One region of the Microcoleus sp. AT9b-C3 genome, then DNA from elsewhere that is predicted to be linked to it. Evidence: riboswitches for the same ligand, from Rfam matches in the RefSeq annotation. Region 1 holds a riboswitch; the other holds the start of a gene.

Evidence for each region. Region 1 has a riboswitch for cobalamin ahead of QUB77_RS29705 (hypothetical protein). Riboswitches for the same ligand answer to the same signal wherever they lie in the genome.
Region 2: it holds a riboswitch for cobalamin, as region 1 does, so the genes downstream of both, QUB77_RS09025 (DUF1636 domain-containing protein) here and QUB77_RS29705 (hypothetical protein) in region 1, are expected to answer to the same signal.

Annotation. Positions count from the first base shown of each region.
Region 1 is NZ_JAUBUR010000059.1:1,252-11,004, forward strand. Features, by position in the region: gene QUB77_RS29675 (antibiotic biosynthesis monooxygenase) at 1-205, opposite strand, end outside; gene QUB77_RS29680 (hypothetical protein) at 262-435, opposite strand; gene QUB77_RS29685 (glycosyltransferase family 2 protein) at 721-1,782, opposite strand; gene QUB77_RS29690 (diacylglycerol/polyprenol kinase family protein) at 2,319-3,020, shown strand; gene QUB77_RS29695 (ABC transporter ATP-binding protein) at 3,177-4,025, opposite strand; gene QUB77_RS29700 (methyltransferase domain-containing protein) at 4,236-5,102, opposite strand; gene QUB77_RS29705 (hypothetical protein) at 5,122-5,622, opposite strand; cobalamin riboswitch at 5,723-5,867, opposite strand; gene QUB77_RS29710 (ABC transporter substrate-binding protein) at 6,270-7,682, opposite strand; gene cbiQ (cobalt ECF transporter T component CbiQ) at 8,138-8,938, opposite strand; gene QUB77_RS29720 (energy-coupling factor ABC transporter substrate-binding protein) at 8,935-9,267, opposite strand; gene QUB77_RS29725 (energy-coupling factor ABC transporter permease) at 9,271-9,753, opposite strand, start outside.
Region 2 is NZ_JAUBUR010000007.1:123,229-132,981, forward strand. Features, by position in the region: gene cynS (cyanase) at 357-800, shown strand; gene clpX (ATP-dependent protease ATP-binding subunit ClpX) at 1,028-2,410, shown strand; cobalamin riboswitch at 2,551-2,697, shown strand; gene QUB77_RS09025 (DUF1636 domain-containing protein) at 2,720-3,130, shown strand; gene cobW (cobalamin biosynthesis protein CobW) at 3,277-4,311, shown strand; gene QUB77_RS09035 (GTP-binding protein) at 4,561-5,532, shown strand; gene QUB77_RS09040 (WD40 repeat domain-containing protein) at 5,774-6,862, shown strand; gene QUB77_RS09045 (metal ABC transporter permease) at 7,124-7,960, opposite strand; gene QUB77_RS09050 (metal ABC transporter ATP-binding protein) at 8,057-8,776, opposite strand; gene QUB77_RS09055 (metal ABC transporter solute-binding protein, Zn/Mn family) at 8,867-9,753, shown strand, end outside.

The sequences.
Region 1 (9,753 bases):
CCAGTGCAGGAGACTCAAAAAACGCCCTAGCATCTGCGATTGATGTCCACGCGGAGAAATGAACAATTTTTTTTGGTTCATGGTCATACTTCAAGAGCTGATAGGAGCGCTCGCCAGCTTCTTTTCGGATGCTTTGGGCACGATCGAATACCTGTTTCCAAGCTTCATAATTTTTTACTTCATGAATAATTAAGACATATTGCATAGCAGTCAGATTCTCTGATAATTTCAAAACTTCAAGGGTTCGGTTTACTTATGCTCTTACTCATCTAACTCTAGAAAAAGTCCCTCAGTCTTCAGAACTAAATCCTCATCAGACAGGGGCGAAAAGTCTAAATAAACAGTCCGTTTCAAAATTTCCAAGACAAAATCTAACCGCTCTGAGTCTATTAATCGTTCAAAAGTATTCAAAAGTTCTTCTACTAAAATAGTCATAGCTTTTTCCCTAGACTTGCTTATAACATAGCACAAGTTTTAAGTAGATCAACCTAAAAAGACATAACACCCACCTCCCCGCAGGACTTTAAGCCTGCGGGGTTATAAGCTCGATCGCGCTTTACGTTTAAAGTAGTAAATAGTGCCCGATCTAAAATTTTCCTAAATATCGTCTCTATATTTTCTGAAATTCCGACTGTGTGGCTGCAAATTTCCCTCGTGGGAGTCTGGCTGGGTGTAATTTTGTTGGTAGCGAACACAGCGCAACTACCTACAGGGTTTATATTACAAAGATTTAGTCTGATATACTGATACTTGAAAACTAGGATACCAAGTACGTAACTGTTCCGGTGTCATCGATAAAATTTGTGGGATTACTTTCATCGCCGCTAACGCCCCCCTAGTCGGCACGAAACCCCGTTGCGGTTTGAAGCAGTCACGACAGAACTCCAGGAGCAACCTGGTTAGGGCAAACCGATAAACAGCCAGCCTAATCCCGTTCTGAAAATTATTATTTAACAAAAATAAGGCTACAGCATTTAATATCCCTAATTGCACATTTTTAAATCTATTCAACCTTTCGACTTGAGTTTGCCAATGACAAATTTTAGCTTGAAAAGCGACCACCAGCGCGTATTTTTGGGAAATTCGGTAACTTAAATCCGAATCTTCAGCTATTGCCCCACGAGTCAAAATCTCGTTAAATCCTCCTACTTCCCTGACTATATTGGTGCGAAAAGTCATGCGACAACCGTGTAATAAAGCAATATCAGCAACTAAGTCGGGTCCGAAGGTTTCGCCCATATTATAATGATAATATTTACCGTTATAAGGAATAAGTAGCTCGGTTTGATACCAAAATTTACTAAGGTAATTACTCAAACTGTTCTTTAACCTTTTAAGCCCCGAATCCGGTGATATTGCTTGACTTACTGTATCTGATGTTTCATCCTTATCTGGTTCGAGAGCAGCTAAAACTCCCATGATACCTCCTATTAGCTCCTTTTCATCCATCTCATATATCTGCATGACTTTTTCGGCATAGTCAGCATACATAAAAGCGTCATCATCAATGAAAAATACAACATCACTCCGGCAATTTTTTAATCCCACATTCCTTTGGTAAGTTGAGGATTTTATTTCGGAACCAATATAAATAAAGTCTGGTTCTAGTAAAGTCGCGCCTAATGAATTTGTGATAAACTTTTTGGACTCCTGCCAATCATCACTAGCATCAACGATAATCATTTGTTGAGGTTTGCGAGATTGTTTGAGTGTTGCTTCCAAACATTTCAGCAAAATTTCTCGACGGTTCAGGGTACAAACAACTAAGGACCAAGTTAGCATACAATAATACCTCTAATATCAGATGACTTGATTATAACGGTCATAATGCTTTTATAGCATACGGGAAAGGGCATCAATCAACTGCTTCCATCCTTTAGTATTAAGGCGATCGTACTCTTGGCAAAAATGCCAACCACCCAGCGGGTGCGACCGTACCCTAGAGCCAAAAGTTGCCGCGCTTCCACTTCCCCGATGCAACAGGTTTCACCCCAAACGCCAGAATCACTTCGCCCGTTTCGGTTTTCAGTCCCAAGCGGGTCTCATCTTAACCCATAATAGCTCAATTATTTTCCCTTTCCAAACAACTGTTAATAGGTCAACAGGGCTGGGGCGATGTTTTTTTAAAGCGCTCATGGGCATTGGGTTGAAGCTTTGCGCTCTGTGGAGGGGGCACTTTCAATAGCGAGTAAATCATACCGTAGTGACGGTAGAAAATCCAGCCAACATAGAACAAAGCGATCGCCCTTGATGCCGAAATTGATTGAATCTCTACTACAGTGGTAAACAGTGCCCGATCGAAGTTTTTCCTAAATATCGTGTCTATATTTTCTGAAATTCCGACTGTGTGGTTGCAAATTTCCCTCGTGGGAGTCTGGCTGGGTTTGATTTTACTGGTAGCTGAGGGCTTAAATCGCTTTACTTCTGTCGATGCTGAGGTATCGCGGAAGGTGGTTCACATCGGTACTGGGAACGTGATTTTGCTGGCTTGGTGGCTGGAAATACCCGGTTGGGTGGGGATTTCGGCGGGGGTTTTAGCAGGTGCGATCGCCCTAATTTCTTACCAAGTTCCGATTTTGCCCAGTCTTAACAGTATCAACCGGAAGAGTTTGGGGACTTTTTTCTATGCTGTTAGTATCAGCGTTCTCGTAGCTTGGTTTTGGCCGCTGCAACATCAGGAATACGCTGCTTTGGGCATTTTAGTCATGACTTGGGGCGACGGATTGGCTGCTGTCATCGGCCAGAAATACGGGAAACATATTTATCGAGTTTGGGGAATTCAGAAGAGTTGGGAAGGTTCTGCAACTATGTACTTGGTGAGTTTTTCTGTTAGCAGTTTGATTTTGCTGGCGGTTCAAGGCAATATTTGGCAAACTTGGGCTGTGTCTGCTGTTGTAGCTTTGGCTGCTGCTACTTTGGAGTCGGTTTCCAAGCTGGGAATTGACAATCTGACTGTGCCGATCGGCAGTGGGGCGATCGCCTTTTTCCTAAATCAATTTTTGATAATTGGTAATGTGTAATCTAAACTTCCCCCCACGGGAGGCGTTGCTGGATACAGGTATGAATTCCAGATTTCGCAATTGCTATAAACGAAGTCGGGTGAGTTTTGTAACTTCCGATCACAGGTGATTCATACCGTGAATCAGCAACGCCAATTATCAATGGTCTAAGTCTCGTTAAAGCAGCCGACGTGCTTGTAAAATTTGTTGTTGCCATTGCTCGAAAGCGGGGATTTTTGAGCGATCGTCTGTTGGAAACATCGCCCTAATTTGCTCCATAAGCTCGATCGCCAGCGGTACGCCAAGCTGCAATTGTTCCAACACATCCCGCTGAGCAAAAACGGTTTCCGGTGTTCCTTCTAAAATCAGTTTTCCCCGATCCATTACAAACACCCAATCAGCCCAGCGGTAGATGAAATCGAGGTCGTGACTTGCTAAAAGGATAGTGGTTCCGGCGCTGTGAATTTGTTGAAGTAAACCGATCAGTTGTCGAGTGTGACGCGGGTCGAGATAAGCGGTAGGTTCATCTAACAGCAGCAGTTTGGGCTTGAGAACCATGATATCGGCGATGGAAACCCGCTTTTTCTGGCCCAAACTGAGATTGTGAATTGGTTCGCGGGCGAGTTCGCTTAGATCGAATTGCTCGATCGCCTGCTGCACCTGTTGAGCAATTTCGGATTCTCTTAAGCCTAAATTGTACAATCCATAGGAAATATCTTCTTCTACTGTCGAAGCTACTAATTGATGTTCGGGATTTTGGAAGACGAGTCCGATTTGTTGGCGCAGTTGCATCAAAGATTTGCGATCGTAGCGAAAGGGCTCACCTTGCCAGCTAATAATTCCCTGTTGCGGTTGATATAAGCCATTTGCTAACAAAAAAAAGGTAGTTTTGCCACAGCCATTTTGACCTATCAGCCCGCACCGTTTCCCGGCGGGGACTTTGAGATTTAAACCCTGAATTGCCACTCGCGAACCGCAGGGATAGGAGTAGGAAGTGCCAGCGAATTCGAGAATCCATTCAGACATATTCGTTATTTTTTATTTTTTATAGCCTTGTTCCCCGGCTCTGCCTGGGAATAAATACCCGGAGGCTATGCCTCCAATTACCGATTACCGATTTCCATTGTATAGCAATCCTTGCAGCAGTCGTCAACTTTTTACCCCACCCCAACCCTCCCCTTATCAAAGGGGAGGGAGTAAGAAATTCAAAAAGGATTTAGGATTGCTATATTTGTGTCAGCCTCGATCTGATTTTGACAACTGCCAAAGTTGCATTTCATAACAGAGATGCTGCTCAAAAAGTTGGGACGCTTCCAATCCTTCAACCACCAACTTCTTGAACCAGCGGCGAAATATCCAGCGCAGCAATTTGTGGACGGGCGGAACTGTGATCGCAATTAAATCTGCAACATAGATCATCGTATTTAGTCCATACCTACGGAAAGTATCGACATACAAATCGATTGTGGGCAAAATATGGGCGGAAATATCCTCACTTTTTACTAAAGTGAACCCAGCCTGCTTTAATGCTGCATGAAGTTCTGTAACCACATGACAATTAGAGAACATTCCCTCTTGATAATTAGCATCAGAGCGCAGCATATCGGCCAGCAAAACGTAACCGCCCTGATTGAGGATTTTGGCGGCACCGTTAGCAATATCAACAGCCGACATATACTGGCTACTTTCGCTAAAGAGAATAAGATCGTAGAAATGAGTTGCTTGAAAGTCTTCAAACCTCGTGAGGTGGAAGATTGCCCGATCGCCCGTACACTTAAGAAAGCGCTGCTGTTGAAACGGATCGGGTGCGAGCCCTTCCACTGCAAAACCTCGATCGAGCAAATAAGCCGCATTTCCGCCAATCCCGCAGCCCACATCGAGTATCGTATGAGTGCCTTTGGGGATCGCATCCAACAGTTTTACAGTATAAGCTTGCTGAGCCAGGCGCAATCGCGCGATCGTTAGTTCGTCAGCGGGCACAGGTAGGGTTTCCCAATAGCCGTAGTGAAGGTAGGGCGAATCTGTCAGGCCCAAATAGTAATTAAGCGCTGCATTTTGGTAGCGAGTTACTTTGGAAATTTCGAGGGATTTTGGCTGCGACATTCGGAAAATTTAGTAAGTTTTAGGATTTCGGGCAGAGTTGAAATTCTTCCCAGCGCTTGCATACTTGTTCATAGCACTCAACAGGAGAAATTGCCAAGTTTTGCAACAAATTGATATCAATCTGACCGTTGGCGATCGACAAAAATATAATTGCTTCCTTGGGTTCGTAGGTAGCAATGATTTGGAGCAAATTTGAAACAGTGTTTTCCTCTATTTCTAGTTGTTGCAAATAAACGGTTGCCTCCAAGTCGGAAATAAATTGCCGATCGTACTTTATAGTATCTAAGCTCCAATTCACAGAACCGTTAATGGGAGTATTGATTTTGCAAGCAACCAAACCTCGTCCTTGATGCAAAAAGCCATTCCAAGCAGTATGTCCGATCGGCAAAATATTCTGGTGAATAAACAAGTTTTGCCAGTAGCCAAAACTACCCTGCCAAACACTATCTTCAATTCGCATTTCTTTTCCATTAAAATAATATACGCTTCCGAACCCAGAGCGAATTACATCAGCGTTCATCTGTGTTTATCTGCTGATATCTGCGGGTAAAAAAGCCTAATCCAATAATAATAAAAAAAATAATAAACTCACCATCATCCATACCTCGCAGATGAAAAACATGATTGTAAACAAATCGGCGGGCATCCTGACTCAGAGTTCCAATGATCTCATTACAGTTGCGGGACAGCGCCGGATTCGCACCGAACTTTCCCCCTTGCGTCTGATGGCTGTTCTCCCTCAGAGCCGATCGATATACGGGGATATTACCACTATTTGGGATATTTGACAAAAAAGCGAGCGGACATCTGCAACAATTCTTGTGGGGAGTAGGGGGTTAGGCATCCTGCCGCCCCAACACTTCTTTTTCAAGTCTATATTGTGATTCGGTGTGCCGCCAGTCATCGGAACAATTTTTCCAGTGAGAAATTCATGCCGATCCTGATAATTTACTTCACTTTATAGATATTTTTCTGCCGTGTAGGTTGTAGTTTCAACTGGTGCGCTCGTATAAACGCTCTCCTTTAATTTCCCCATTTTTTTTTAACTCATGTTAATTAAACATAAACTTCAATTTTATTCATGCTAAAAAACAGGCAAGATGCCTGTTCCACAAAGAGTTAATTTGATTGTGAAGTGGGCATCCTGCCCGATCGCACTTAACGAACTTACCGCAGCGGGACAAAGCTATAGCCAGTGCTTCCTCCTTGCTTAACTTGCACTAAAATCGGCTTACCAGCCCGATCGCCCGTGGGCAAAAACTTCACATCCTCGCTCGATCCTGCTGCCGAAAAACTGGCATTTCTGAGTGCTTGTTGCAATCCTTCCCGCGTATTGCTTTGCCGCAAACCAGCGATGACAGCTTGAGTCGCATCAAAACTCGTTGCTGTTCGCCAATTCACAATGCCTCCCCAACGCTGGCGGGCATTTTCTGGGAAACGGCTACCGGGATTAGTTTCAGGATGCCAGGGAACGGGCAATACTAAGCCGTTAACGTCACTTTGTCCGTCTTTTAAAGTTTGAAAGGTGTAGAGCGTAGTGCTGCCGTAGAGTGGCAATTTGCCTCGATTGCTGCGAGCCAGAGAAATCGCACGGTCAATGCGATCGATGTGGGGCGCTACCATCAATCCTTGTGCACCTTTGCTGACAGCATCGGCAAGGGCATTTTCCGCATTAAAAGAAGGAAGTGAAAAGTCGCAAACAGTGGGAACTAATTTGCCACCAGCAGCAGTAAGAGATGCCACAAATTCATCTTTAAATGATATGTTATCCGGTGCTTGGGAATCATAACAAACGGCAATATTAGTTTGACCTGCTGTTTTCACTGCATATTCTGCTAAGGGAGCTGCCATTAAGCTAATATTGGGTACTGTCCGAAAGATGTAGCTGCCAAATCCTGAGAGATTATTGGCAAAGCTCGTCGGTGTCACCATTACCAGTTTTTCTTGCTGATATATCGGAGCAGCTTCGAGAGATGCGTTGCTAGCGTTGTGTCCAATTACTGCCAGTATACTCGAATCTTTTGTCAATGTCCTTGCAACTTCTCTGACAACCTCTTGACTGTTGTCATCGTTAACAATTTCTACTTGCAGTTTAGCGCCGTTGATGCCACCGATAGTATTAATTTCATCCTGAGCTTGGGCGACACCTCGAAGGATTTCTTGGGCGACATTGGGGTTGCTACCAATGGGAACGCTGACAGCAATTTTTAAGGAAGAACTATTGCTGGCTGTGGCATTATTCAAATAGATAATGGTTTCCGGGTCGTTGCGATTTTGTTGCAGCGATTTCTGAAAATATTGGGCGGCAGCTTGGTGATTTCCCTCAGCAAAAGCTTGAACTCCTGCTTGTTTTGCTGCTGTTGTTTGGGAGGCTACCAATATTTGATTTCCAAAACTGATGCGATTTGCGATCGCTCCGGGTGCGATCGTTGTCGATGTAGATGTAGATGTAGGTGTATTTGAAGTTTGGGTTTTCAATAAACCGGGAAGGAACTTGTATGCGCCCAACCCAATTAAGCCGATGGCAATAATAAAAACAATGGGCGGCGGGCTGTTTCTTTTGTTAGTATCTTGATACATAATTTTTTCTCTGTGTTTTGATACTGTAATTATTCATTCAAATACTGTTCACGTCAATTCATATAATTCATTAATTAAGTTCATAAAAGTCATATTTGTAATAGCTGTGGCAGGAAGTGCGCCCTTATTCAAATCCGGCCCGCTAAACTAACGAGAATACGAGAATTATCAACAATAGCCCTGGAGGCGCGGGTGCTCAGAAACCTGGTTTTTTGCGATAATACTTGGTTACAAGCCGCAGATTCAGTAAAAACCCGGTTTCTTTGCTTGTAATGCGTAAGTCTCGTTGATATTAACCACCGCCACCGCCACCGCCACTAATCGTGAATATAATGCAGGACTTACCCACTCCGACCAAAGAAACCGGGTTTTATTACGAAAAGACACGTTATAGCTCGCAGGTTCGGTAAAAAACCCGGTTTCTTGCCCCCATTCGTCCAGAAGTAACAATAAATTTAGCGTTGAAATACCGCACTTAACAAAGTTAAAACCGTGCAACCAAACAAAGCTTCAAATATATATCTTCGCGAAGGTTTATAAGGGTAAGAATTCCAAACGCGCAATTCTCCATTAAAGCCGCGCGACGCTAAACTCAGCGATACTTGACGGTAGTTTTCTAAAGTTCGCTGAAGCAATTGCCCGATTAAAATGCTTAAACTCTGCATTCCCCGCTTCCAAGTGCGGTAGCCACAGCGCGAATTTTGTGCTATCCAAAGTTCATCGGCGATCGCCAATAAGCTAAAAATAAACCGATACATTAGTAATAGCAGTTCTGTGACCAACTCTGGACAGCGTAATTGTCTGAGAATTTGCAAGATTTCGGTAAATGGAACCGTCAAGAGGATGAAATACATACAGCTTGTCGATGCGAAGGCGCGGGCAAATAGCAAGCTCACTTGGTATATGCCGGTGCGGCTCACATACAGATAAAAAGTGCCGATGCTAATGCCCCAACCTTGCCAAATATCCCACCCAATCGCGGGGATACGATCGCCCGCAACCGCACCCAGCGCCAAAGCAGGCAAACTTGTCAGCAAAAACATCAACGGTAGCGACAGCAACCGCAAATACAGTTTCCCCGGAATGCCGGCATAGACGACGATCCAGACTGCTAGCCAAAGGCCGATCGACAATTGGACGATCGCCCCAGAAACGAGAGACAGAATTAACAGGGCGATCGCAAAGGATAACTTGTGAGATGGTGGCAAGCCGCGCAAGCGATTTGTATAAGCCAGACTATCAATCTGATGGTTCATTCCGACGACTTATTATCAGACTGCTGCCGAGATTGCGATCGGCCTTTATACAACCCAATGACGTACCCAACTACGCCAGCCCCCATCGCCGCTTGAGACGCAAACAATAGACTGGAAATTTCTCCGCTAGCCGGCTCAAACAAGTGATTGAACCAAGGTTTATAACCCGGTTGAATTTCGGTAATTGCTTTCTTAGCTTGGTCATCTGCACCGCCATATTCACCCCGCACAAAAACGAGAGGAAACGCTGCCAGAACAATCACAGCACCAGCCAAAAGCCAATTTTGCCGCGAAGTAGATTGGTGATTGTTTGTAGTTTTTTGACTCACGGCTTATGACTCCTGTTTTAATAATTTCAAAGTTTTTAACTCCGGCTTCCCGTAAGAATGCAGCCAATTCCAGACCAATAGAGTCAGCAATCCCTCACTGATAGCCAGGGGTACTTGAGTGATAGCAAAGATGCCCGCAAACTTTAAAAACGAAGCGATAAAACCGCCACTTGCTGCGGGGAAAGCTAACGCTAATTGAATCGAAGTCGTCACATAAGTCAGCAAATCTGCCAAAGCCGCAGCACAAAAAATTGCCGCCCGCTGGCTACCAGTTCGCAACAGCAATCGATAGATAAAATACGCAGCGAAAGGGCCGACAATCGCCATCGAAAACATATTCGCTCCCAGCGTTGTCAAGCCACCATGCGCTAACAGTAACGTTTGAAACAACAAAACTAAAGCCCCCAGTACAGCCATCACCGAAGGGCCGAACAAAATGGCGCCCAAACCCGTACCCGTCGGGTGAGAACAACTGCCCGTTACCGA
Region 2 (9,753 bases), on a different contig from region 1:
ATTCAGCCGTTTGCCGAATGCCGAAGACCTTTGCGTGTGTAACTTTTATTACATATACTGCCAACTGTACCATTGCCACAGGGCCGTTATGAGTTATTTTATGATTTACCAGTTGTAAGACCAGTTGGAAAAAAAAATGCAACTGTTGACTCGCTCTCAACCCTAGTAGTCATCAGTCATTGCTAATCTAACATCTCAAATCTCAAATTCTATGAGTTGCGGGGGTTAAGGAGACCTACTTTTGCTGAAGTTGCGAGCTATCAATTCGACTTTTTTTCTCAAGTTAGTATTGACAAAATTACCAAAATGTGAGAAATATTTCACATCTGACACAGAACTGAAGGGGAGAATATTTAATGGCAATTTCAGGAATTACAGAAAAGCTTTTGGCGGCTAAAAAAGCTAAGGGAATTAGTTTTGCAGATTTGGAAAAAGTTTTGGGGCGCGACGAAGTTTGGATTGCCGCAGTTATTTACCGTCAAGCTACCGCATCAGAAGATGAAGCCGAGAAAATTGTCTCGGCTTTGGGACTAGATAGCGAGACGGCTGCGGTTCTCTGTGAACCTCCGTTAAAAGGTTCTTTGGATGCCTCCGTTCCAGTTGACCCTTTGATTTATCGCTTCTATGAAATTATGCAGGTTTACGGGATGCCGCTCAAAGCAGTGATACACGAAAAATTTGGTGACGGGATTATGAGCGCGATCGACTTTACTTTGGATGTCGAGAAAGAAGCAGACCCAAAAGGCGATCGAGTGAAAATAATTATGTCGGGAAAATTTTTGGAATACAAAAAATGGTAAGCCCGTGCGGCTTTACTTTCAAGTGAAAATTAAAAATTCAAATTGGCTCGAATGACTCAGGACTAATGACTGAAGCCTCAAAAGTGTTAACTTAGAAATAGAGATCGCGAAGCTTGACTGGCTTGGGTGTCCGATCGGGAAACCCTTCTAGGGCAAAGCTAAGGTCGCTCCCGCGGCAACTTCCCCAGTAGAAACAAGCAACCGCAACCGTAAAGTAAGAGGCAAATATGTCAAAATATGACTCCCATCTCAGATGCTCGTTTTGCGGCAAGTCGCAAGAGTACGTCCGCAAGTTAATAGCTGGGCCCGGCGTCTACATTTGCGATGAATGCGTGGAACTGTGCAATGAAATTTTAGAGGAGGAGTTCTTTGACTCCAGTAAAACAATTGGTCAACAGATTCCCCAATCAGAGGTGCGAGAGTCTCAGGGACAAGGAACACGGCGTCCGGGTCGATCGAACAAATCGAAAATTGTTTTAGCTCAAATTCCGAAACCAACAGAGATTAAGCAGCATTTAGACAACCACGTCATCGGCCAGCATTCAGCAAAAAAAGTCCTTTCTGTAGCAGTTTATAACCACTACAAGCGCTTGAGCGTTGACCAAGCTAAAGATAGCGACAAGTCTTCTCCTGACAGCGATGTAGAACTGCAAAAATCCAACATCCTCCTAGTCGGGCCGACAGGTTGTGGCAAAACTTTGTTAGCGCAAAGTTTGGCGCAAATGCTCGAAGTGCCGTTTGCGGTAGCCGATGCAACGACACTGACTGAAGCTGGATATGTCGGCGACGATGTAGAAAATATCTTGCTGCGGCTGTTGCAAATGTCAGATTTTGATGTCGAAGCGGCGCAGCGCGGCATTATTTATATTGATGAAATTGACAAGATTGCTCGCAAAAGCGAAAACACTTCGATCACTAGGGATGTATCGGGAGAAGGAGTGCAGCAAGCGCTGCTAAAAATGTTGGAAGGAACAGTGGTTAATGTTCCCCCGCAAGGCGGCCGCAAACATCCTTACCAAGATTTTATTCAAGTTGACACTAGCAAAATTCTATTTATTTGTGGCGGTGCTTTTGTCGGTTTGGAAAAAATAGTTGAACAGCGTTTGGGTAAAAAATCCTTGGGCTTTATTCAGCCAACGGAAAGCGACAGCAACTCGACTTTGCCGGCGAAAGACAAGCGGGCGGCTGATATTTTGCAGCAGGTACAGCCGGACGATTTAGTCAAGTTTGGTTTGATTCCTGAGTTTGTCGGGCGGATTCCGGTGGTGACGGTGATTTCGCCGCTGGATGAGGCAGCTTTGATGCAGATATTGACCGAGCCCCGGAATGCGCTGGTGAAGCAGTATCAAAAGCTGTTGAAGATGGACAGCGTGGAATTGGAATTCCAGCCGGAAGCGCTACGGGCGATCGCCCAAGAGGCCTACCGCCGCAAAACTGGCGCCAGAGCTCTTCGCAGCATTTTAGAAGAGTTAATGCTGGATGTGATGTACGAGTTGCCTTCTCGCAAGGATGTGGCTAACTGTATGATTACTCCTGAAATGGTCGAGAAGCGATCGACTGCCGAATTGCTGTGGCATCCCGCATGGCGCAAACAGCACGAAACTGCATAATTGATAATCTGTAAACTGCCGGTGGGGCACCCTACAAACTACTAAACCAGCCCCAGATTTATCCCTGGGGTGGCTTTCTCCAATCTGAAATCTAAAATCTAAAATCTAAAATCTAAAATCGATTGGCGGCAAGTGTGATAGGATTTGATTTCGCGATCGGTTCTAGCGGGGAGCAGCCGCTAGAGGAAACGGGGAAAGTTCGGTGCAAGTCCGGCGCTGTCCCGCAACTGTAATGAAACCGTTGTGGTTTCTCAAGTCAGAATGCCCGCCGATATCTAACTCACTTTTGAACGCATCTGCGAGGTACGGATGATGGATGGAATTAATGCGGCTGTACGCACCAAGCACAGTCTACTTGTTTGCACTGCTTGCGCTAGTGTTTGGAAAAACGGCAAGCGAGAAGGCAAAAGCGGCGGTCAACAATTTATGGAAGACTTATCGCAACTCGCTCAAAATTGGGAGTTTTCTGATAAATTTGAGATTCAAGAAGTTGAGTGCATGAGTGCTTGCAGTCACTCTTGTGCGGTGTCTTTTGCTGCTGTTGGAAAGTACACTTATTTGTTTGGCGATTTACCAGCAAATGAGCCGAAAACTGCGGAAGCTGTACTCGAATGCGCGGGTCAATACTATGCTAAACCAGACGGTTTGTTGCCTTGGTCTGAGCGTCCTGAAGCTCTCAAAAAAGGCGTTTTAGCAAAAATTCCGCCGCTGGGAAATTAGAACTAGGAATTGCGCCAAATACTTCTATGTAGGGTGTGCATTGCCCATATTACCATTAATTTATGATGTGCAATGCGCGCCCTACCCGCTAAAGAATGGTGCGCAATGCGCACCCTACGGTACATCTCAACCGGACAAAAAATTTAATGCACAAAATCCCTGTAACTGTCATCACTGGTTTTCTCGGTAGCGGCAAAACTACCTTAATTCGCCACTTATTGCAAAATAATCAAGGTCGCCGCATTGCTGTTCTGGTGAACGAATTTGGCGAAATTGGTATTGACGGAGAATTGCTGCGCGATTGTCAAGTTTGCGACGAAGAAGAAAATGTCAGCAGCAATATTGTTGAACTAACAAATGGTTGTCTTTGCTGCACTGTTCAAGAGGAATTCTTGCCGACTATGCAGGAATTGTTGAAGCGTAGAGAACAAATTGATTGTATCTTAATTGAGACTTCTGGTCTGGCACTTCCTAAACCTTTGATTCAAGCTTTTCGCTGGCCGGAAATTCGCACGGGTGCTACTGTAGACGGTGTGGTTGCTGTTGTCGATTGTGAAGCTGTTGCTAGCGGTACTTTTGTCGGTGATATCGATGCTTTGATGGCACAGCGGCAAGCTGATTCTAGTTTAGATCACGAAACTCCGATCGAGGAATTGTTTGAAGACCAGTTAGCCTGTGCCGATATGGTACTTTTAACGAAGGTCGATCGCGTAGATGCGGAAACTCACAAGAAAGTCCAAAGCTGGTTGCAGCAAGAGTTACGTCCAAGTGTAAAAATTGTGCCTTGCAAAGGTGGCGAAATTAACCCTGATGTGCTCATGGGATTTAATGCGGCGGTTGAGGATGATTTGGAGTCTCGCCCGAGTCACCACGACACTGAGGAGGAACACGAACATGATGATGATATTAACTCGACTTTCTTTATTGCCGATCGCGAATTTGAACCTGAAGCATTGGTGAAAAAACTGCAATCGTTGATGCAGCAGGAGGAAATATATCGGATTAAAGGGTTTGTGGCGGTTCCCAAGAAACCGATGAGGATGGTGTTGCAAGGTGTGGGTTCGCGCATAGAATATTTTTACGATCGCCCTTGGCAACCTTCGGAACTCCGTCAAACCAAATTAGTGCTGATCGGTCGAGAGTTAGAGCGCGATCGAATTGCAGCTATGATTAACAATTAATTGTCATGAGTCATTAGTCATTAGCCACGCACGCTGACCTCAGAAACCGGGTTTCTTCCTATATTTCTCGTTCCTGTTCCCAAAACTCGTAGAAACCCGGTTTCTAGCCCTATGAGTAAGCTCTGAACCAAAGACTGCGTATTCCTGTAGTTAAAAACTCTTAACATTTTTTAATAAACTTGCTACTAGCAGCAAGTTTGGTGTAAAATAGCGATAATGGTTATCATTGTACAATAATCGAGGTCAAGTATGGTGACTGCTGGGGCGATCGAATCAGTTCCTGTTACCGTTCTCACGGGTTATCTCGGCGCAGGCAAAACTACGCTACTGAACCGCATTTTAACACAGGAACATGGCAAAAAAGTTGCAGTCATCGTCAACGAATTTGGCGAAGTAGGCATCGACAACCAACTGATAATTGATGCCGACGAAGAAATTTTTGAGATGAACAACGGCTGCATTTGCTGTACAGTGCGGGGTGATTTAATTCGGATTATCGGCAACTTGATGAAGCGGCGCGACAAATTCGACCACATAGTCATCGAAACCACAGGTTTAGCCGACCCCGCACCCGTAATTCAAACATTCTTTGTAGACGAAGATATGCGGGACAAATTGTTGCTAGACGCAGTTGTCACGGTAGTCGATGCCAAGCACATCTGGCAGCACTGGGACGCCGACGAAGCTCAAGAACAAATTGCCTTCGCTGATGTACTTTTGCTCAACAAAACTGATTTAGTAACTGAGGAAGAATTGGCAGAGTTAGAAAAGCGAATTCGCGGCATGAATGCAATGGCAAAAATCCACCGCACCCGCAACGCCGAACTAGAAATGGAAGCGTTGTTAGGCGTTAAAGCATTTGATTTGAACCGGGCATTAGAAATCGAACCAGACTTTTTGGGCGAACACGAACACGAACATGACGAAACTGTTACCTCAGTAGCAATAGTCGAATCCGGCGCCATTGACGGCAACAAATTTAGCGATTGGATTGAGGAATTGTTGCGAACTCAAGGCCCGAATATTTTTCGCACAAAAGGCATTTTGAATGTCACCGGAGACAACAAGCGATTTGTTTTCCAAGGAGTACATATGGTGTTCGATGGCCGGCTAGATAGACCTTGGAAAGCTAATGAAACTCCGAAAAACGAGCTTGTATTCATCGGTCGCAATTTAAACGAAAATCAATTACGAGAGGATTTTCGGAAATGTCTGGTTTAACTGACATATTGAAGCATTTTTAATCAGCCTTTTAGGAACAGGCAAGATGCCTGTTCCACAAGAATAAAATTCATTTCTTGTGGAAGGGAACAGGCAAGATGCCGGTTCCACAAGAATAAAATTCATCTCTTGTGGAATGGAACAGGCAAGATGCCTGTTCCACAGGAATAAAATTCATTTCTTGTGGAATGGGCATCTTGCCCGTTCTTAAGAAGAGTACAACATCTCAGATTCAATAAATATGGGTAACGAAAAGACAAATAAAAGTGAACAAACTCTGGAAATTCATGCCGAAGCCATGCTGTCTGACTACGTAACTGCTGTTACTTGGTCGCCGGATGGCACAACTGTAGCAGTCTGTTCCGCTGCGGGCGAAGTGATGCTGGCGGCAGTAGGGGCAGTTAATGAATTGTCCTTGCAAACGCTACAAACTGCCACGGGTAAATCAGCCGATTGCTTGTCTTTTTCCCGCGACAGTCACTTTCTAGCTGCTGGCGGACAAGATGGAAAAGTGCGAATTTGGCGCGTTAATTCTGGGGAATTAATTGCTGATTTGGACAACCAGCGTGTCTGGGTTGATAAGTTAGCTTGGAGTCCCAACTGCAACCAGTTAGCTTTCAGTATGGGCCGCTACGTTCAAGTCTGGAATGCTGAGGATAAGGTTGTTGAAGTAACGCTGAATTTCGATTCATCATCTATCCTCGATTTAGCATGGCATCCTATGGTTCAATATCTGGCAGTTAGCGGCTATCAAGGCGTCAAAGTTTGGCATGGCGAAGACTGGGACGAAGACCCGGAAATTTTATCAGTCCCCTCTGCAACAGGTGCAATTTCTTGGTCGCCACAAGGGGAATATTTAGCTTGTGGCAATATGGACAATACTCTCATTGTTAATGAATGGGGCAATTTTGAACCGTGGGTAATGCAGGGTTTTCCGGGGAAAGTTCGGGAGTTAGCTTGGTCGGATAAAACTAATTCTTTGGGGGCACCTTTGTTAGCTGCTTCGAGTTCTCAAGGCATTTCTGTCTGGGAAAGAGACGCTGATGAAAGAGTCGGTTGGGATTCTTGGGCGTTAGAGGTGCATGAAAATGTGGTAAATGCGATCGCCTTTCAACCTAGCACATTTTTATTAGCTTCCGCAGCCGCAGATGGTCAAGTTTGTTTGTGGGGGGAAGCAGAACAATTGCTGCAAATTCTAGAAGGTGCAGAGGGCGGTTTTTCCTGTCTTGCATGGCATCCCGAAGGCCAGTTTCTGGCCGCTGGCGGCTGTGGAGGTGAATTGCTGGTTTGGTCAAAGTCTATGCGCGGCCAAGGCTTCGGGCGGCGCTAAGTGGGCATAACGGGCGCACCTGTTTGACCAAAAGATAAAAATTGAAAACTTGCTCTTGACAAAATGCTAGATTACAATACCATTTTAGTGGCTGCACTATCCTCAAAGGCGATCGACAATTATCACCCAGCAGCAATTTCTCGAACAACTAAACACTATTATCGACCAAAACCACCTGCTGAAATACTCGTTCTACTAAATGTGGAACGAAGGTAAACTCGACCTCGCCATCGCACAACAGATAGAGTGCGTCTAGGACTGTTATCCTCTCTTTCTTGTCAAAATTCCTTGACTGGGACTGAACAGCAAAGCCCCTAAAAATAACCCAAAAATAACTAATACAATTGCCGCCCCAGAGGGCATATTAAAATAATAGCTGAGATACATACCAGTCACGCTAGCTATAATCCCAATAATTGCTCCTAATCCCATCATTAAATGTAGCTCTTTTACCAACAAATATGCCGTTATTCCCGGCCCGATTAACAGCGAAATTACTAACAGCGCCCCCACAGTTTGCAAACTCGCAACAATCGTCAGCGTAATCGCCGAAATCATCCCCAAATAAATCCAGTTTACCGGCAAACCGGACGCTTGCGCTCCTAGTGGATCAAAAGTATAAAATAGCAGTTCTTTGTAAAGGAGTTTAACCGCTACCAAAATTATCAAAGTTATAACAAAAGTCTGCTGCACGTCCGTCGGTGCAACGGATAAGATATTCCCGAACAAAAAACCGTCTAAGTCTAATTTGGTTGTCCGTAACAGGCTAATTAGGGTGACGCTAATTGCTAAGAATGTAGATAAAATTAATGCCATCACAGCATCAATTTTTAGGCGCGATTGTGATTGAATCCACGCCATAATTACCGCGCTGATAATTCCCGATATAAACGCGCCGATGGAAATATTGAAACCTAAAGAAAAAGCCACCGGCAGTCCTGCTAATACTGAATGGGCAATCATGTCAACCATCATTCCCATTTGCTGTACAATTAAGTAGGAGCCGACAACGGCGCAGAGAATTCCTAGCAAAATGCCGACGGCGATCGCATTTCGCATGAACTCGAATTTTAGTGGCTCAATTAGTAGGTTTAACATTGAATTAGGTCAATAATAGGATTTTTTCAACTACAATCAACTGCACAGGTGGGACGCCCGTGCCACTATCAATTTTAAAGATAAATCTTTTTTTGCTTACGCCGAAACTAAACTTAAATCGTATCCATAGGCTTTTTGAATATTGGCTGAGGTGAGCACTTCCCGGCAGGAACCAGTTGCAATTAACTGCTTATTTAGCAATAATAAATTGTCGTACTGTTTTAAAGTTTCGCCTAAATCGTGACTGATTACTAGCAATGTTTTATTTTGGGCTTTTAGTTCGGCAAAAATATCGAAAATAATTTCTTCGGTTGCTTTGTCGATCGCGTTAAAAGGTTCGTCGAAGAAGAATAAATCGGCTTGTTGGGCGATCGACCTTGCTAAGAAAATCCGCTGCTGCTGTCCGCCAGAGAGTTCGCCAATTTGCCGATCGCGCAAATCCCACATTCCCACCCGCAGCAAAGCAGCTTTCACCAATTCTTGCGACTGCTTCGAGGGACTGCGAAACCAACCAGTCTGGACAGTTCGCGCCATCATCACCGCATTCCACACCGTAATCGGATAATCCCAGTCAATTTGCGATCGCTGCGGCACATAAGCCACCCGCGACAACTGTTGCTTCAGCAGCCGTCCCTGATATTTCACCAAACCGCGACAGGTCGGGATCAATCCCAGCATCGCTTTCACCATCGTGCTTTTCCCCGCGCCGTTGGGGCCGAACACACCAGTTAATTGTCCGGGATCTAACTGGAAATTCACGCTGCTGAGGGCCGCAATTCCGCGATAATTGACAGCCAAGTCTTGCACTTCTAGCATAATTAGAGATTTTGAGAACGATTCTTGTTCGTAGCTACTAGAATAGGATAACTCGAAAAAGCAATAACGATTATCGTTCCAAAGGTAAAAATGTTAACGAACTTGGCTGGAAAAACAGGCAGATTATGTGCTGTGGCTGTTTTGGCAATTGGCTGCGGGCTGGTTGGGTGCAGTGGAGCACAGAACGCAAGCAATGGAGTGCCAGAGAGTCCCGCCACAACTCCAACTCAAGCCAGTCCCGGCGGCAACTTGCCCAAAGTCGTGGCCACGACTGGCGTTATCTGTAACCTAACTAAAGAAATTGCTCAAAGTTCGATCGACACCACCTGTCTGATCAAGCCGGGAGACGACCCTCACGCCTATCAAACCAAGCCGGAAGACCGCAAAGCCATTGAAACAGCAAATCTGATTTTATACGGTGGCTACAACCACGAACCCAGCATCATTAAGTTGATTCAATCCAGCAGTAATTCCGCACCCAAAATCGCCGTCCACGAACTCGCCGTTCCCAAACCGCTGATGGGCAAACACGAACACGAACACGGTGAAGAGAAAGCAGAAAACCAACCTCACGCAGAAGGCGAAAAAGTCCCTGATCCTCACGTTTGGCATAACCCGAAAAATGGCATCCGTATGGTAGAAACAATTCGCGATGAATTGATCAAAGTTTCCCCCAGCAATGCTCAACTTTATACAAAAAATGCAGCAAGCTTAACAGATGAGTTGCAAAAAATAGATACTTGGATCAAAGCTCAAATTGCGACTATTCCAGCAGAAAAACGCAAGTTAGTAACAACTCACGATGCTCTGAGTTACTATGCCAATGCTTACGGTTTGGAGATGGCTGGAGCTTTGCAGGGTGTGACGACAGAGGAACAGCCCACGGCAGCAAGAATTGCCGAATTATCCTCAGAAATTAAGACTGCAGGAGTGCCGACAATTTTTGCCGAAACTACAACTAATCCGAAGTTGATGGA